3 regions of the Fructilactobacillus hinvesii genome follow, and region 2 is predicted to be linked to each of the others. Evidence: predicted binding sites of a transcription regulator. Region 2 holds the regulator's gene; each other region holds the start of a gene.
What was found. Region 2 encodes Rex, which represses fermentation and respiration genes when NADH is low (regulators of the CRP and FNR family bind a similar motif). Its sites were predicted from a motif close to TTGTGAANTANTTCACAA; they were not measured.
Positions count from the first base shown of each region.

Region 1: the regulator Rex is predicted to act here: its motif matches at 2,332-2,349, upstream of M3M39_RS02715 (NAD(P)H-dependent flavin oxidoreductase).
Region 3: the regulator Rex is predicted to act here: its motif matches at 3,378-3,395, upstream of adhP (alcohol dehydrogenase AdhP).

Region 1 covers NZ_CP097118.1:570,753-577,107, forward strand. The annotation lists gene M3M39_RS02700 (amino acid permease) at 1-796, shown strand, start outside; gene M3M39_RS02705 (DUF975 family protein) at 900-1,505, shown strand; gene M3M39_RS02710 (NAD(P)H-binding protein) at 1,566-2,222, opposite strand; gene M3M39_RS02715 (NAD(P)H-dependent flavin oxidoreductase) at 2,374-3,318, shown strand; gene M3M39_RS02720 (APC family permease) at 3,359-4,702, opposite strand; gene hflX (GTPase HflX) at 4,972-6,234, opposite strand; gene M3M39_RS02730 (histidine phosphatase family protein) at 6,234-6,355, opposite strand, start outside.
Region 2 covers NZ_CP097118.1:1,348,788-1,355,142, reverse strand. The annotation lists gene M3M39_RS06890 (hypothetical protein) at 1-254, shown strand, start outside; gene M3M39_RS06885 (MucBP domain-containing protein) at 346-1,137, shown strand; gene M3M39_RS06880 (hypothetical protein) at 1,312-1,812, shown strand; gene M3M39_RS06875 (ABC-F family ATP-binding cassette domain-containing protein) at 1,868-3,814, opposite strand; gene M3M39_RS06870 (redox-sensing transcriptional repressor Rex) at 4,040-4,684, shown strand; gene groES (co-chaperone GroES) at 4,819-5,103, shown strand; gene groL (chaperonin GroEL) at 5,165-6,355, shown strand, end outside.
Region 3 covers NZ_CP097118.1:51,248-57,602, forward strand. The annotation lists gene adhE (bifunctional acetaldehyde-CoA/alcohol dehydrogenase) at 1-2,214, opposite strand, end outside; gene adhP (alcohol dehydrogenase AdhP) at 2,300-3,328, opposite strand; tRNA gene M3M39_RS00265 (tRNA-Pro) at 3,577-3,650, opposite strand; gene M3M39_RS00270 (energy-coupling factor transporter transmembrane component T family protein) at 3,723-4,553, opposite strand; gene M3M39_RS00275 (ABC transporter ATP-binding protein) at 4,540-6,243, opposite strand; gene M3M39_RS00280 (ECF-type riboflavin transporter substrate-binding protein) at 6,250-6,355, opposite strand, start outside.

The DNA.
Region 1 (6,355 bases), 690 kb from region 2:
TGGCGGATTCTTTGCCACGGGAATCAGTGGCTTTATCATGGCCTTTCCAATTGTAATCTTTGCCTTTACTGGAATTGAAATGGTGGGATTAACTGCCGGGGAAACAAAGGATCCCCAAAAGGATATTCCTAAGGCGATTAATTCGGTTCCCATGCGAATTGGTTTGTTTTACGTCGGTTCCATGATTGTGATTATGTCAGTGTACCCCTGGAATCAGATTAATCCTAGCCAGTCACCGTTCGTTCAAATCTTTGCGGGGCTGGGGATTCGGTATGCCGCTGACATCATTAACTTCGTGGTCTTAACCTCGGCCTTGTCCGCTGCTAATTCTGCAATCTTTTCAACCTCACGGACGTTATACATTCTGGGGAAAAACGGACAAGCACCGCAGTCGTTTAGTAAATTGTCGCGGCACAACGTTCCGTACGTCGGCATCTTGTTCTCATCAATTCTCTTTTTAGGGATTGTGTTGCTAAACTACTTCTACCCTAGCAAGATCTTCCTCCTGATTACGGGAGTAGCCACGATGAGCTTTATCTTCGTGTGGATCATCATCATGATTACCCACATTCGTTACAAACGAACCAACTCCAACCCGGCTGATCACTTTAAAATGCCGTGGTTCCCAGGTTCCAGTTACATCACGATTCTCTTTTACCTGGCTGTGTTAGTGGTCTTGTTAGTTAATGGGCAGACCCGACTCTCAGTGGTTGCAACGGTAATCTTCTTTGCGGCCATGATTGTTGGTTACGTTCTATTTGACCGCAAACGGAAACGAAAATCATCAACAAACTAAACAACTAGAGGACTCTCGATCGGGAGTCCTCTTTTTTAGTGGTTGCAGTTTGATATTATACGTTTTATAATATTAAACGAAAATAATAAGACGAGGTGAAATCATGAACTTTCAACTATTAAAACAAAAAACGTTACGTAATTTTGCCGGAAACTGGGGAACTGCCATTTTAATTGGCCTTCCGTTTGTAATCGTGACGTATTTTACGGCATCATCCGGGATTCTATATGCCGTCCTCGGGAGTTTTGCAACGGTCGGGATGGTGTTGACGTTTAGCGAGTGGTTCGACTTTAACCGTGCACCAGCTTCTCCGTTAACCACCACTTTTCGGAACATGCTCTCAACCCCACGCCCCTGGGGACCGTTTTTACTTTGCATCGTGGTGGAAATCTACACGCTGTTGTGGTCACTGTTGTTGATTATTCCCGGCATCGTAAAGAGTCTAGCTTATTCCCAAGCCCTCTTTATTTACCGGGATCACGTAATCAGAGGAGAAACCGCTCCGGATCTTAACGAGATCATTACGGAGAGCCGGGCGTTGATGGATGGCCATAAAATGGAATTATTCTGTTTGAACTTGTCCTTCATCGGGTGGGCCATCTTGTCGTTTTTGACGCTGGGAATTGGGTTATTCTGGCTGGTTCCGTACTACGTGGGAACAATGGTGAACTATCACGAAGCTTTGGTTGCCGGTGGCGACGTTATTTAAGGTATTTAAAAAGCCAGTTCCTGATTGAACGTCAGGAGTTGGCTTTTGTTGTGCAGAAAATTAAAGTTGGTCAAGCGCGGTTACAATGGGAGTCTCTCCACTTTGCATCGTAATTACTTTTTGGTTCGTGTGGGGGTTTTGCAGACTCGCTGCTAAAACTGCGGCTACGTCTGGAATCGGGTTGCTAGCACTGTGTTGCGTTGGATTCAAAGTGACTAAGCCCGTTCCTGCTTCCTCTGTCAGAGAACTCGGTTGCAGGATGGTATAGTTTAAAGTCGTGCGGTGGCTGAGATAATCATCGGCCATGAACTTGGCTGCTTGGTAGGCTTGTAAACTTGCGTATCGATCGTGATTGAGCCAGCTGTTGATGTCTAAGGAACCAAAGGAACTTAACATGATGTAGCGCCCCACGTGAGCAGCTTCAGCAGCAATCATCGTCTTGATAGCTCCAAAACTGTCCACGTTGACTAAGTCAGTTCCCCGGGAACCAGCCGTAAAGTAGATGGCATCCATGCCGGTTTCTAACTGGGTCAGGTCAGAGAGACTGGCCGTGGCTAACTCTAATTTTTCGACATGGACGCGGTCTAATGCTGCTAAAGCTTCCGCTTTCGCTGGGTGAGCAGCAGCAATGACAATTTCGTTGTGTTGATCTTTTAGTAATTCGTGGGTTAAAGCGGCTCCGACCCGGCCAGAACCACCAATAATCATAATTTTCATTGGTAAAAATCTCCTTTTTAGTTTCTAAAGGGTCATTATAACGGTTCCGGATGTTTTTTTCGAATGGTTTGCATGTGGAGACGTGGTTCTTGTGTTTGTAGCCGAACTCTAGTAAAATCAATTACTAAAAGTAAGTAAAGGTGGAATAAACATGCACAATCGAGTGACAGACATTTTGCAAACAAAGTATCCATTAATTCAAGCGCCGATGAACTGGCTAACAGATGCCCGGTTAGTGGCGGCGGTCGCAAATGCAGGGGGATTAGGTACATTTGGCCCCAATGCTGGTCGCGATTCCCTGGCTCAAGAGGGGATGCAGATCATGGAAAAGCAGATCAAACTAGCGCAAGCGCAGACGAACGGGTCGATTGCGATGACCCTAGGATTGAATCCGCAGGGGGAAGATCAATCCTATGCCCAACGAGTGTTAGAGCGTTCGTTGGCACTTGGCATCCGCTTCTTTTTGGTAGGGGGCGAACCAGATGAAGCGATTTATCGGCAAGTGAAAGCGGTGGGAGCAATCCTGATTGCGCGTAGTTACAATCCAACCCCAGATGAAGCACGGCGGCAGGTAGAACTGGGTGCTGACTTAATTGTGGCAACGGGATACGACGAAGGGGGCGTGATTCCCACCCATGGGAACGGGACCTTTACGACGGTTCCCCGGATTGCGGATGCCGTTTCAATCCCAGTGTTAGCTGCCGGCGGAATTAACGACGTGCGTGGAGTCAGAGCAGCAATGGCATTGGGAGCAGAAGGGGTCTTTGTGGGGAGCCGCTTCTTGGTCACCCAGGAAGCCCGAACAGCACCCGTGACCAAGCAAAAGATTATGAAGAGCACCGCAGAAGATTTGCTGTTAGTAGCTCCCAACCAACGGTCGCTTTCAAACGAGAGAATGAAGGAACTAGCCCGGCGGTTTAAAGCTGGTGATCAGACGACTTTCCACCAAACCCGAGAAATGGGCGGGGTGCGTCCGGCAATGCTCCACGGTAAACTAAAAGAGGGCGAAATTAGTGTTAACACGGGTTTAGATTTGATCCAAACCGAACCTACCGTCGCCGAATTAGTGGCGGAATTAATGCAAGATTTTAACTAAAAAAAGAAGTGCCATTTGGCACTTCTTTTTTTGATTAGCATTATTTAGCAGATGGTTTTGTCCGCATCACCTTGTAGTAATAAATGGGGATCCCAATCGCCACAATGCCTAAGGAAACCAGAACTCCAATTGGATCGGAGAAGATTTCGGAGCCAATTACAAACAAGGAACCGAAAATGGCCACAATCGGCGTGAATGGAAAGAGGGGGACGGAGAAGACCCGCATCTGGTGCGGATTGCGTTTTCTGAGTAAGAAGACTCCCACAAAGGCCATCACGTAGAAACAGTAGACGGTGAAGATACAGAGTTCAGAGATCCGGTCTGGATTAGTGAAGCAGATCATCAAGCCCGCGATGATTAGCGTAGCGATGATGGCAAAAACCGGCGTCCGAGTTTTCGGGTTGAGGTATGCAAGCCATTTGGAGCCTGGTAGTTGTTTTTCTTCTGCCATCGCATACATAATCCGCGGGAAAGTCATGATTTTTCCATTCATGCACCCGATGATGGAGATGATAATTCCAATGCTGAGCGCTTTTCCCCCCCAGACGCCGAAGTCTTGGTTAGCAATGTATGGAATCGCCGTGGTTCCGAGTTCGTGAATTTTAGCGGGACCAATGCTCTTTAAAACTCCATAAGAAACTAGCAGGTAGATGATCATGACCAGCATGATTCCCAAAGAGATTGCTCGGGGTAACATCTTTTTCGGGTTCTTAATTTCGCCCCCCAGGTTGGCCACTAAAATCCAACCGTCAAAGGCAAACAAGGTCGCTAACATGGCCACTCCAAAGCCTCCAGCGGTGGTGTGGATCCCACTAACACTTTGAGAAAAGGCATCCGCGTGTCCAAAGAAGAGTCCAAAAATAATCAGGGCCGCAACCGGAACCAGCTTGCAAATCGTGGTAATGATTGCAAAAGCGCCCCCGTACCGGTTCGGAAAGATGTTTAAGATTCCTACCAAGATAATGGAGCCAAGTGCAATCGGCAGGGTCCAGAATCCCGGGAGATGGAAGAAGTCTAAGACCAGAATGGCCAGGTAGGAACCTAAGGCCGCAATCATGGCCGGACCGTAGACGATGATTTGCATCCATCCGGATAAAAAGCCCCAAAATTTATTGTAAATGGCTTCCATGTAAGCATAAAGCCCACCGGTACTGGGAATTTGTGAGGCAATCTCTGCAATCGTGAGTCCGGCAGCAAGGGTTAACAGTCCCCCCGCTAACCAGGCTAGCAGGGCAGCTTTGGCAGAGCCGGCGTCATTGATTACCGCTGCCTGGCGGACAAAGATTCCCACCCCAATGATAGTTCCAACTACCAATGCTAATGCGGACCAGAGTCCAAGGGATCGGTTTAACGAAACGTCTTCCTGTTTAGTTGGTTTGTTCATGATGATTCCTCCTTTAAAAAGTTGGAGCCGAACAAAAAACGTCCCTAACAATTAGTTAGGGACGTTGTGACGCGCGGTTCCACCCAAATTCTTCCAGAAAACTGGAAGCACTTTTTGTTAATTAACGTTCATGAAGCTTAAAGCGGCTAAAGCGGGAATCTGATCCACATTACAGCACCGTGGACTCTCTGAGCAGACGTACTCCGCAATTTCATCTTTAAGCAATGCCATTATTGTATACAGAAAATGAACAGTTGTCAAACATTAACTTACTCAATTTCGTATTTTTGATAACGCGCGGCTTCTTCCTGGGGTAACGAGACCGTTAATTTTGTGCCATCAGCTTGATAGTCCGTGCTTTGCACGTCAAACTCCTGATTAAAACGGGAAACAAGATCGCCCGCTTGAAACGGAAAAAGGTAGGTTTTTTGTACGTAATCAGCAAAGAGTTGGTCAGTAATCATTGTGGCAAGCTCATCAATAGAAGCGTGATCTAGCGCTGACATGATTAGGTTTTCTCCGGCGCGGTCAGGGAACCGACTTTCCGTGCGGTCTGCCTTGTTAAAGGCCGTAATCATGGGCAGGTCGGGAACCCCAATTTCTTGGAGCGTTTGTTGGGTGGTTTGCATCATGAGTTCTTGGTTTTGATCAGAATAGTCAACCACCTGAATCAAGAGGTCCGCCGTCGCCGCTTCCTTCAGCGTTGATTTAAAGGCTTCCACCAGTTGATGGGGAAGTTCACTAACAAAGCCGACCGTGTCACTGAGCAAGAACTGCTTGTGTCCCGGCAGTTCTAGTTTTCGGACGCTAGTATCCAGCGTGGCAAATAGCATGTCCTTCACAAAGACCTGCTTATCTTCATTGGCCCCGAAACGCTGGACTAGTTGGTTCATGATGGTAGACTTGCCGGCATTGGTGTAGCCGACGAGTGCTACCGTCTTGACCCGGTTTTCTTTGCGGCGCTGACTTTGAGTGGCATAGGAACGGTCAAGTTCTTTGAGCTCATGGCGGACGTGGCTAATTTGATGTTCGATGGTTCGACGATTCAGTTCTAGCTGGGTTTCTCCGGCTCCCCGGTTGGCTAACCCGCCTCCAGCAGACTGTTGGTCTAAGCGTTGACTAGAACTAGTGCGCAACCGGGGCAGTTGGTAACGGAGTTTCGCCAGTTGTACCTGCAGTTGGGCTTCCTTGGTGTGCGCCCGGTTAGCAAAGATTTCTAAAATCAATCCGGTTCGATCCATAACCGTGGCCTTGGTGGCCGCTTCGATGTTACGAATTTGGCTAGGACTAAGTTCGTCATTGGCAACGATAGTATCGGCCTCCGTGCTACGAATGAGGTCGGCTAGTTCTTCAATTTTGCCCTTACCAAAGTACGTACCAGCGTCTGGATGATCTAGTTTTTGGACCACCGTGGCAATGCTTTCCATGTGGTTCGCCACAACGAGTTCGTTGAGCTCTGTCATTGAGTAGTTAAAATTGGGATGATTGACGTTTAGTCCGATGGTAATAACGGGAGTTTCGGTTGATTCCATTAATTCTCCTTTTGATTGTAGTAAACAACGGTAAACGTACCGTCTTGATAGTTTAACTTGGTGACGCTCCCGTTTAGGATGGAAGCCGCAATGTCAAAGTCACTAAACTGACTGACAATAC
Region 2 (6,355 bases):
CGTTGGTGTTTCTGGCAATCTTCCTGTTTCTGTATCCGTACCAATCTAAGGGATCTGGGAAAATAAAAGTGGTTCCGCTGCTCATCGTTTTTCTGGTGTTTTCTGGGGTGATGGTTGCAATTTTTCAAGCACACTTTGATTGGTTGATGGGAGGAGAACTGTGTTTAATAGTGGTCATCCTACTAACCAGTTGGCATACGCACCGGATAGGGCAAAAACGCCAAGTTGCTCGACAACGAAAACCAAAGCGTTAATTACGGTACCAGGGGTGGAATGTACCTTAAGTTTTAACTTTATTAGTGATATGATTAACTTAATAAAATGGTGAAGTGAGGATTTATGATAATGAAGAAGCAGAAAATTTTCCTAACGGGACTAGCAGCGTTGACGTTTGGAACCGTTGGGATTGCGACCCTGCCGTTACACCCGGTCTCCGTACAGGCTCAGAGTACGAGCGATAGCAGTACTCAAGGTGAAATTGTGGTTCATTACGTGGATCAAAGTGGGAACGTTTTGCGTTCTGCTACCGTAGCAACGGGAAAAGCGGGAACGGTTTATTATGCTCCCATTCCTAACATTAAAGGATACACGTATTCGCGAGTTGAAAACGGTCAAAATGATAGCTATGGAGCTGCGATGATTTTTGGCGGTAATGATACGGGGACGGGTGTCCAAGAAATGTCAATTGTGTATGCTCCTAGTAACCCCCCGGCGCAATCCGGTTCGCAAATCACGGGAAGTTCTGCCACTGGCAATCAGACTGGCACGGCCACTGGTCAGTCTGCAGGAAATACCAGTCAGCAAACTACTTCTTCAGCTGGGCAATCATCTGATGCTACTAATCAAACCGCTATGAGTCAGCAGGCACAAACGGATCAAACTGGGACGCATGATCAGCAATCATCCTCTAAACCAACGAAATCCAAGCAAAAAGCTAAATCCCAACAGCCAAAGAAGCAGGAAAAGAAAAAAGCAACCAAAAAGGCCACTAAAAAAACAGATCAAAAAAGCGACCAACAGAAGAAAAAACAGCCAAAGCACCACAGCATTGTGCCGTGGATTGTCGGTGGAGTTATTCTAGTTGCGATTGTGGTTGGAGCTGGTTTATGGAATCATCGGTATGAACCACGCCATTAATTGAATTTCTATGAGAAAAGAGCAGCAAATTAGTTTGCTGCTCTTTTTATTTGAGACAAATTACCAATTTAGATTTTAGTACTTATTAATAGTAATTGTTATTAATGTTGATATTTGTTACCATGATAAGCAGAGTGTCATTTTATCCTTTGCTGAATCGGAGGGAACCCCCTAATGAAAAGAAAAGCATGGCCCTGGTATTGGAGATTATTTTTATTTATTTCTAGTGCATTATTACCACAAATAGTCCTGTACTTTACTAGTATTAATTTTATTCCGGAGCGAAATAGCTTATTAAAAATTCAAAACGAATTAAATTTATCTAATTATCAATTTATTTTTGTTCAGGTTTTGGAGTTGGCCGTTTGGGTAACGTTCATTTTTGGAGTTACTTATTTAATTAGTTGGAGCTTGCTCAAACTATTTACTAAGCAAGCTCATTCCATGGATTTATTTATGGCAATGATTTTTGAGTTTCTAATGACAGCTTCCCTGTCACTTGTGGTAGTGGTTTTGTTTAAAGTGGTTTTTCCGCCGTTAAGCGCTATTATTGCAGTTGTAGTTTTGATGATTAGTTACAACAGCTTTACTAAGCATCAAGATGGAAGGGGAACTTTAATAATTGGGTTTGTAGCAATTTTGTTAAACATAATTCAATTATTCTTTATTTATTAAAACGGTAATTCTTGTTAAAAAACGGAACTGCAGACCACGTCTACAGTTCCGTTTTTTAGTTTTCCTCTAGTTCTTCTAATTCAACACTCGCATTTTCCCACTCAGACTCCACCTGTTCTTGTTGGGTTTGTAACTCACTCAATTGGGTTTGGAGGGTTTGACTCCGTTCTGGATCTTGGTAGTTTTCGGGTTGGGTCATTTCAGTTTGAACCTGAGTAATTTGGGTTTCAAATTGCCCCAGTTGTTTTTCTAGTTCCTGAATGGTTCGTTCTAACTTCCGACGCTTACGTTGAACGTCTTTTTGGCGTTGGAACTGTTGTTTCTTTTCTGAGACGGGAGCGGTAGGGTACTCCTCTGTTTCGGCCTGTTCGTGGGCGGCAATCTCTGCTTCCTCTGCCTTTTTGGCAACGTAATAATCATAATTACCCATGTAAGTCGTAGACCCCTGAGGACTTAGCTCTACGATGTGAGTAGCTAGTTGGTTAATGAAGTACCGGTCGTGAGAAACGAAAAGAATTGTTTCCTGAAATTGGAGTAACGCTGTTTCTAAAACGTTAATGCTATCAACGTCTAAGTGGTTCGTCGGTTCATCCAGGATTAAAAAGTTATCGCGTTGCATGGAAAGCTTGGTGAGTAACAAGCGGGCTCGTTCGCCTCCAGACAAGTTGGCCACCTGTTTTTCCACGGCCGTGCCACTGAATAAGAAACTTCCTAAGATGGATCGAATTTCTCGTTCGGGAGTGGTGGGATAGTCATCCCACAGTTCGTGGAGGACATCCTTTTCTGGATGTAATTGAGCCTGTTGCTGGTCGTAGTATCCAATCTGAACGCCCGTTCCAAAGCGGATGGTTCCCTTTAGGGGTGGGAGTTCACTCACAATCGTCTTGAGCAGGGTTGATTTACCGACCCCGTTGGGACCGAAAACCGCCACTCGATAGCCGCGCCGGAGGTGAAGTTCAATCGGATAGCTGAGCTGAGTTGTGTAGCCAATCCCCAGTTGTTCGACGTCAAGCACTACTTCGCCACTTTTTCGTTCCGGTTGAAACTGGAAGTGGGCGGTGGCATGTTCTGGATGAGGTTTTTCCACCCGGTCGAGTTTAGCCAGCTGTTTTTGCCGGGACTGGGCTCGTTTAGTGGTTGAAGCGCGCACCAAGTTCTTTTGGATAAATTCTTCATCCTTTTTGATTTGGTGCTGTTGTTTTTCGTATTGCTTTGCGGCCACTGCTTGCTGGTGCTGCTTTTCTTTCACAAAAAAACTGTAGTTTCCGGAGTAGTGCGTCAGCCGACCGTGTTCGAGGTCCTCGATTTCATTGACAACCTGATCGAGAAAGTACCGATCGTGAGAAACCACCAGCAGCGCTCCTCCGTACGATTTTAAGAAGTTCTCCAGCCACGCCGTAGTTTCCATGTCGATGTGGTTAGTTGGTTCGTCTAGAATCAAAAGATCGGGTTTTTCTAACAGAAGCTTGGCCAAGGCCACTCGAGTTTGCTGACCACCAGACAGTTCGTTAATCGGACGATTTTGGTCAGCCGTGGTAAAACCAAACGCACTCATGATGGTCCGAATCTCTGCGTGGTAACCGTAACCGTTTTGGCGGGTAAAGTCAGCTTGCAGTTGGTCATATGTTTTGGAAATTGTTGCTAACCGCTCAGGATCGTTGCTCACGTCCGATTGACTCATTTCAAGTTCTAATTGATGTAGGCGTTTTTCGGTTTGAATTAAAGTAGAAAAGGGTAGTTCTAACTCGGCTTCGATGGTTCGGTTTGAATGAAGACCGGTATTTTGAGGGAGATAACCAATTGACAGCCCTTGTTTAGTAGTTACGTGGCCCTCACTAGCAGTTTGGGGATCAACGAGTAGTTTTAAAAGTATTGATTTTCCCGCCCCGTTTTGACCCACCAGTCCGATGTGACTGTGGTCGTTGATGGTGAGGTTTAGATTGTCAAAAATGGCGGTCCCGTTAAAACGTTTCGTCAGGTGTTGTGCCTGTAAGATAATCATGATGATTCCTCCTTTCGCCATCTTATCATATTTTGCCCGTTTTTAATTCCAACGGGAACGAAACCATTCACAAGCACTCCCAAGCTGGAGCTTGCTGGGCACGGCAAGAAGCACCCTCTACATTAAAGAAGTCCGGCGGCTTTAACGAGCAAATTCACAAGCTGGAACTTTGTGGTAAAATGAGAAAAGGAAAAGTACGACTAACTTGAAGGAGGCCATCAACTAATGGCAGAAGTGAAAATTCCCCGCGCAACCGCAAAGCGGTTACCATTGTATTACCGCTACTTAAATATTTTACACGATGGAGGCAAAACGCGGGTTTCATCGACTGAACTAGCCGATGCAATTCACGTTGATTCCGCCACCATCCGCAGAGATTTTTCTTATTTTGGTGCCCTCGGCAAACGAGGATACGGATATGATGTTGACAATCTCTTGGAGTTTTTTAAAAACATTCTGCACCAGGACCGTTTAACCAACGTGGCCCTGGTCGGAGTCGGCAATTTGGGGCACGCCCTGTTGAACTTTAACTTTCACCAGGATAGTAACATCCGCATTTCCGCTGCCTTTGACGTGAACCCGAAGAACGTGAACACGATCCAAGGGGGAGTGCCCATTTATCCAATGGATCAGATGATTAAGCAACTGCGTGACCAACAAATTAGTGTGGCCATTTTGACTGTCCCCACCAACGTGGCTCAGGATGTGGCAGATCAGGTTTCTGAAGCAGGTGTGAAGGGGATTTTGAACTTTACCTCCCGGCGTTTAAACGTGGACGCTGGAATTCGGGTTCACAATGTTGACCTCACCAACGAACTGCAAACTTTAATTTATTTTATTGATCATTACGATCATGCCGGCGAAGACTAAGAGTTACTGTTGCAGTAACTCTTTTTTTGAAGCTAAATTCTTGCATTTTGCTGCGGGGGAGCTTATATTAAATAATGTAATTAGCACTTGAAGAGTTTGAGTGCTAAAACGTTACTTTATTGGAGGGATTTAAGATGTTACAACCAATTGGAGATCGTGTCATTATTGAAGTTCAAGACCAACCGGAAGAAACGGTCGGTGGCATTGTATTAGCAGAAAACGCTAAGGAAAAGCCAACCCAAGGAAAGGTCGTTGCGGTTGGAACGGGCCGGATTCTTGATAACGGTGAAAAGGTTGCTCCCGTGGTTAACGAAGGCGACGTTGTTGTATTTGATAAGTACGCTGGGACGAAGGTTAACGATGGGGATCAAGAATACCTGGTCATGCATGAAAGTGACCTCCTCGCAATCGTTAAATAAAGCAAATTAACAATCAAAATTAATTAGTAAGTTTCAATTAATTAATATGAGGTGAATAAAAATGGCTAAAGAATTAAAGTTTTCAGATGACGCTCGGAGCGCCATGCTTAAAGGTGTTGACAAGTTAGCTGACACAGTTAAAACGACGATGGGACCAAAGGGTCGGAACGTGGTTTTGGAAGAAACTGCCGGAGATCCAACCATCACGAACGACGGGGTGACGATTGCTAAAGCAATTAGTTTACCAGATCACTTCGAAAATATGGGAGCTAAGTTAGTTTCTGAAGTTGCTTCTAAGACGAACGATGTGGCCGGGGACGGAACCACGACTGCCACAGTTTTAACGCAAGCCATCGTTAAAGAAGGAATGAAGAACGTGACTGCTGGTGCTAACCCAGTTGGTGTGCGCCGTGGAATTGAAAAGGCAACCAAGGCAGCCGTTGACAGCTTACACAAGATGAGTCACAAAGTGGAAAGCAAAGACGACATTGCCCAAATTGCTTCGATTTCTTCTGCAAGTAAACAAGTGGGTAGTTTGATTGCCGATGCTATGGAAAAAGTTGGTAACGATGGAGTAATTACCATCGAAGACTCCAAGGGAGTAGAAACCAGCTTGGACGTGGTTGAAGGAATGGAATTTGACCGTGGTTACATGTCACAATACATGGTAACCGATCAAGAAAAGATGGAAGCTGACTTAGACAACCCATACATCTTGATTACTGACAAAAAGATTAACAACATGCAAGACATCATGCCATTGTTACAATCCGTTGTGGAACAAGGTCGTTCCCTCTTGATGATTGCTGATGACATTGGTGGTGAAGTTCTGCCAACCTTAGTTTTGAATAAGATGCGGGGAACGTTTAACGTGGTTGCTGTCAAAGCCCCTGGCTTTGGTGACCGGCGGAAAGCACAATTACAAGACATTGCTACGTTAACGGGTGCAACTGTAATTAGTGATGACTTGGGATTAGACTTAAAGGATACGACGATTGATCAACTCGGCCAATCCAATAAAGTAAACGTTACGAAAGACAAGACCACGATCGTAGAAGGCAAGGGTGACAAGGATGCCATTGCTAAACGAGTTGCCGAAATCAAAGGCCAAATTGCTGCTACTAACTCTGACTTTGACAGAGAAAAACTGCAAGAACGGTTAGCTAAGTTAGCCGGTGGAGTAGCCGTAATCAAAGTCGGTGCTGCAACTGAAACCGAATTGAAGGAACGCAAGTACCGGATTGAGGACGCA
Region 3 (6,355 bases), 170 kb from region 2:
TCCGTGGGTAATCCCGAATTGACCCCCGAGTTTATGGGCAATTGAGTGAGTAATTCCCAAGAAGGCATTCGCAAAAGCCATTCCGGCAATCGTAGAAGCGGTATGCATCTTGTCACGGGCTTCCATGTCACCGTTGTAAGAAGCAGTCAAGTTATCAAAAATCATCTTAATTGCTTGCAGTGATAACGGCCGGGTGTAATCAGAAGCCATTACCGAAACGTATGATTCAATGGCGTGGGTCAAAGCATCCAATCCAGAAGCGGCAATTGTGCTCTTTGGCACCGTCTTCACAAATTGTGGATCAATGATTGCCACATCTGGAGTTAAGGCATAGTCAGCCAGTGGGTACTTAATGTGTAACTTGGCATCCGTAATAACGGAGAATGGGGTTACTTCAGACCCAGTTCCAGACGTACTTGGAATGGCAACCATCTTCGATTTGCTTGGTTTTTCGAAGCGGTAAGCCCGTTTCCGAATGTCCAAGAATTTTTGCTTAGCTCCAAAGAAGTCCGTTTCGGAGTTTTCGTAGATTAACCACATCATCTTAGCAGCATCCAGAGGTGATCCTCCACCAAGGGCAATAATCGTATCAGGTTGGAAGCCCCGCATTTGCATTACTCCGGCATCCACCGTTTCCGTCGTTGGTTCGCCGTGAATGTCATCGAAGATGTAGTATTGAACCCCATCGTCGCGGGCGTTCAGTTCATCGAGCACCTTGTCAACGTAGTGGTATTTAACCATGGATGGACTCGTAACAATAAAGGCTTTTTGAATGTCCGGCATGTCCTTTAGGTAACGCACGGAGTTCTTTTCGAAGTAAATTTTTGGTAGTTTAATCCATTGCATGTTATTTCTTCTCTTTGCGATTGTTTTAATGTTCAACAGGTCGTAATCCGTAACGTTATGTGAAATTGAGTTTTGCCCCCATGATCCAGTTCCTAAGGTTAAGGAAGGCGTCATGTTGTTGTACAGGTTCCCAATTCCTCCTAACCCAGATGGTGAGTTCACGATCACCCGGGAAGCCTTTACGGAAACTCCAAATTTCGTTGCCAATTCTTCGTTAGTAGTTTGAATGGCAGCCGTGTGTCCTAATCCACCGTAGTCTAACAGTTTGTTGACAATCTCAAAGGCCTCTTCATGCCCTTTCGCACGGTAAACCGAAATCACAGGAGATAATTTTTCTCCAGACATTGGGTACTTCGGTCCAATTCCGGTCATTTCTACGGCTAAGACCTGGGTGTCCTTTGGAATCTGGATCCCAGCCATGTCAGCGATTTGTTGAGCAGTAGCCCCAGCGATTGGTCCTTTAACACTCAAGCGCGTGCTATCGAACATAGCATCAGTTAACTGTTGTTGTTCCTTTTCGGGAACAAAGTAAACCCGGTTGCGTTCCAGCTGTTCTTTCACGTCGTCATAAATCACGTCGTCAATCACAGCACTGTTTTCCGTAGCACAAATCATCCCGTTATCAAACGTCTTGGATAAGACGATGTCGTTCACAGCTTCTGGAATCTTGGCCGTCTTTTCAATGTAAACCGGACCGTTCCCAGGACCAACCCCTAAGGCTGGTTTCCCGGTGGAGTAAGCAGCCTTAACCAGACCAGGACCACCCGTAGCTAAGGTACAAGCTACGCCAGGGTGCTTAATCAAAGCGTTCGTAGCTTCTCGGCTTGGTTCTTCAATCCATTGAATACAGTCCTTAGGAGCCCCAGCGGCTACGGCAGCATCGCGCATGATCCGTGCTGCTTCAATTGAGGATTGTAAGGCTTGTGGGTGCAAACTAAAGATAATGGCATTCCGTGTCTTCATTGAGATAATCGATTTAAATAACGTCGTTGAAGTTGGGTTCGTTACGGGAGTAATTCCTGCAATCACTCCCAGTGGTTCTGCCACTTTAATCAAATCTTCTTCTGAATTTTCGTCAATCACACCAACCGTTTTGTCGTTGCGTATGCTGTGCCAGATTTCTTCGGTCGCAAAAAGGTTCTTAATCGCCTTATCTTCGGCCACTCCCCGTCCGGTTTCTTCGTAAGCCATTTTACCAAGCCGTTGGTGGGCATCGACCCCGGCAATTACCATGGCGTGCGTAATTTCATCCACTTTAGCTTGGTCAAAGTGACTCATTTCGTCTAAGGCAACGTGCGCCTTTTTCACCATTTTATCAATGGTAGCGTCAATTGCTTTGGTTTCTTTTGCTTCTTTTTTGTCAGACATGTTCTTTCCTCCGGTTACTTTCATGTTCTGCAGGTTCTAGTCCACTTCCCAGTTGGACCAGACTGTTTGCCGGTTATTAATTTACTTAGACCGTTTGCCCGGTAAAGTCAAAGACGACCCGGCCCACGATCTTACCGGCCTTCATATCATCAATGACATGGTTAATGTTTTCCAGTTTGTCAGTTTTAACGATTGGTTTCACTTCGCCAGCAGCCCCAAATTCGAAGGTTTCCCGTAAATCTTCACGGGTTCCTACTAACGAACCAGCCACCTTAATCCCGTCTAAAACGGTCTTATCAATGTTTAAGGCCATGTCACCCTTGGGTAAGGCCACGGCAACCAACGTTCCGTTCGGAGCTAAAGCGTTAACCGCGTTGGTAAAGGCCGTCGCACTAACCGCCGTAACGATGGAAGCGTCCACTCCGCCATCAGTGGCTTTGATAATTTGGTCGGTTGCATCGTCATCGTGCCGGTTAATGACCACATCTGCCCCGTTTTCCTTAGCGGCTTCTAGCTTGGCTGGATCACCGTCGGTAACCACTACCCGAGCACCAAAAACGTGTTTAGCGAGTTGGACGGCTAGATTTCCTAGTCCCCCGGCTCCGACAATTTCGACCCAGTCTCCAGGCTTTGTGTCACCTTCCTTGAGGGCCTTGTAGGTGGTTACCCCAGCGCAGGTCAAGGAGGTGGCCTGGACGGGATCTAATTCATCCGGAACCTTAACCGCGTACTTAGCATCCACGATGCATTCCTCAGCCATGGCTCCATCCACGCTAAAGCCGGCGTTCTTTACGTTCCGGCAGAGGGTTTCGTTTCCAGTGACACAGTACCGACAGGTGCCGTCCGCTGAGTAGAACCACGCAATTGACACCCGATCACCGATTTTTAAGTTATCCACGTCTTTACCAACCTGGATTACCTTACCGACCCCTTCGTGACCAATAATTCGCCCTGGCACCTCGCCAAAGTCCCCAGCGGCCACGTGTAAATCCGTGTGACATAATCCACAATATTCAATTTTAACTAATGCTTCATGATCTTCGATGGGACGTAACTGAACGTCTTTGACGTCTACGTATCCATCTGAGTTCGGATGCACAACTGCTGCTTTCATGATTCATTCCCCTTTCCAAACCAAACCTTTACTTTACGAATTCATTATATTGTTACAATATTCACATGTCAACAAAAAAAACCACTTTTTTTCATTAAAAAAAGCTTAAGTAATCCGCCAATCGTTGCAATCACCGCTTTATCATACCCAATCGGGTAAAATTTAATTTTGTGTGAAGATACACAAAAGCATCCAAATAAAAAGAGTGCCGTTCGTAATTACAAACGTCACTCTCACTGTTATTCTAATCGGGATAACAGGAATTGAACCTGCGACCTCATACTCCCGAAGCATGCGCTCTACCAAGCTGAGCTATATCCCGCTAGTATCATTACTTAACTATGATACCACAAAGTCGGTTAGTGGTTAAACCATAAATTGTTACACTCCCCTGTTACTGAAACGGGTTATAGAACCGCCCGTGATTAACCTGAAAGAGCACCAGTGTCATCACTAGTAACAAGATTGCTAACCCAATCACCACAGCATCCATTCTGCGAAACGGTTGAGCCGTGTACCACGTTCGCTTTTTCTTACTCCCAAACCGACGCAGTTGCATGGCCGTGCTAATTCGATCAATATTTTCAAAACTAGCTAGAATCAACGGAATGATAATGTTAATGATCCCGTAAAGCCGCGTGCTAAGCTTTCCTTTAGAAGAAAGTTCAATACCACGGGCCTGTTGGGCATCCTTAATTTCGCCAAATTCGCGTTGCACATCTGGAATGTAGCGTAACGTAAGTGCCACGGCGTAACTAATCTTATAGCTAATTCCCAACCGGTTCAGACTCGATGCAAATAAGCTGGGATTCGTCGTCATGATAAATACCAGGGCTAGTGGCACCGTACAGATGTATTTGAGCGTCACGTTTACCAGGTAAAACAGTTCCTGCGTGGTAACAGTGAAATAACCCGCCGACAACAACACCGTTTTTGTGCCGTACAAATGCACTCCGTACTGGGGAGAAAAGACAAACACCAGTAAGACATTTAAAATCGAAAAGAAAGCGATAAACTTCACCACAAAGGCCACCTGGCGCCATTTTAGGCGTGACCACCAAAAAATCACCAGTGACAAAATGGCTACTAACCCCAAAAAGCGGGTATCGAAAGTGGTCATGCACGCAATGGAAACAATCAGAAAAAATAGTAACTTGGCCGTGGCGTTGATTCGGTACACAAAGGTCGTTCCCGGATGATAGCCCAACGTGTTAGTTTCGTTCACGTTCATTTCCCCCTTCCTTTAAACCGGCAATTAAGCGGGCTTCCGTCGTTTCACACCGTTTTGCTAACGTCCCTAAACTCGTCGAACACAAGTGGGCCGCTTGCATTAGCTCTTGATCGTTGAGTAGCTGCGCTGGGGTAACGTCAGCCGTCAAGCGGCCTCCTCCGACCACCAAGACTCGATTACTGTACTGTGCCATCAATTCTAAATCGTGAGTAATCAGCATGATGGTCATTCCCCGTTGGTGCAACTGTTCTAAGAAACTCATGATTTCTGTATAGGTCTGCCAATCCTGTCCGGCGGTGGGTTCGTCTAAGATCAACAGCTGGGGCTGTAATACCAAAATGGCTGCGATGGTGACCCGCTTTCGTTGCCCAAAGCTAAGCGCACTGAGGGGCCAGTTGCGAAACGGATACAGTCCACACACCCGCAATACGTCATTGACCTTTGTTTCAATCTGGTCTGCATGGCGTAACTGCAAGCCCAACGCGACCTCGGCAAAGACCGTTTTTTGTGACAGCATCTGGTTAGGATCCTGCATCACGTACCCAATGTGCTCCGCAATTTCTTTAATGGAAGCAGGCTCCAAGGATTCCCCCTGCCATTTAATTGTTCCAGTGCCCCGTAAAAAGCCACAAATCAACTTCATCAGGGTTGATTTACCGGCCCCGTTTTGTCCAACAACGCTAATAAAATCTCCCTGGTTAATCGTGCAGTTTACATCCTTTAAGGTTGCCTGTTGACTGGTTGAGTACTGAAAGCCAACGTCTTGTAAGGTTAGTAGTGGCGTTACCTGTGTTCTTGTATTCACCGTTTGAGTTTCCATTGACCCCCAGCGCTGGATTTGCTTCTGGTGCTCCGTGGTCAGCTCTAGCTGATGTACATTTGCTAAGTTTGGCACGGAGGTCACGTCCACTCCAGCTGCCTTTAACACCCGAACGTAGAGTGGTGGTTCAATTCCGTTCGTCTCTAACACGTCCGTTTTCAATAACGTCGTAATGTCCGAATCACTGACGATGTGGCCATCGTTCAACACAATCGCGTGATCAAAATCCAGAGCCGAAACCAAATCCAGCCGGTGTTCAATCATCACCAGGGTAAAGCCGAGTTCCTGCTGTAATTTCCCCACGAGGTCTAGAATTTCATGACTAGCAATCGGATCCAAATTAGCTAACGGTTCATCTAACAGTAAAATGGGAGCCTGATTGACTAGCACTCCGGCTAACGACACCTTTTGTTTTTGGCCCCCGGATAGAGACTGGGGCGCTTGTTGTAGTAAATTCTGAATTTGCAACCGCTTGGCCCACTTTGCAACCACCTGCTTCATTTGCGTCTGGGGCATGGCGTCATTTTCGAGCATAAAAGCCATGTCTTCGCCTGCAGTTAAGCCCGTAAACTGACTATCTGGATCTTGGAGTACGGTTGAAACGGAAAAAGAAAGGTCAAACAGGGACGTGGTGCCCAGCGGATGACCCGCTACTTGTCCACTCCCCGTAATGGTGCCCTGATCCTCACCAGGAATTAGGCCGTTGATACACTTTGCTAACGTTGACTTTCCGCTTCCAGACGGTCCTAAAATCAACAACTTCTCCCCCGGCTGCACGGTGAGGTTAACGTTAGTTAAATTCGGTTCTGCCTGGCTATTATATTTAAACGAAAAATCATGAAACTCAATGATCGGTTTTGTCATCGTGACCTACTCTTTTCGTAAACTATCTTTGCGAACCCGCGTGGCCGCATAGGCTTTAATCAAAATCGTCCCTAACACCCCGACGGAAATACTGTCTAAAGTTCCTGATAGT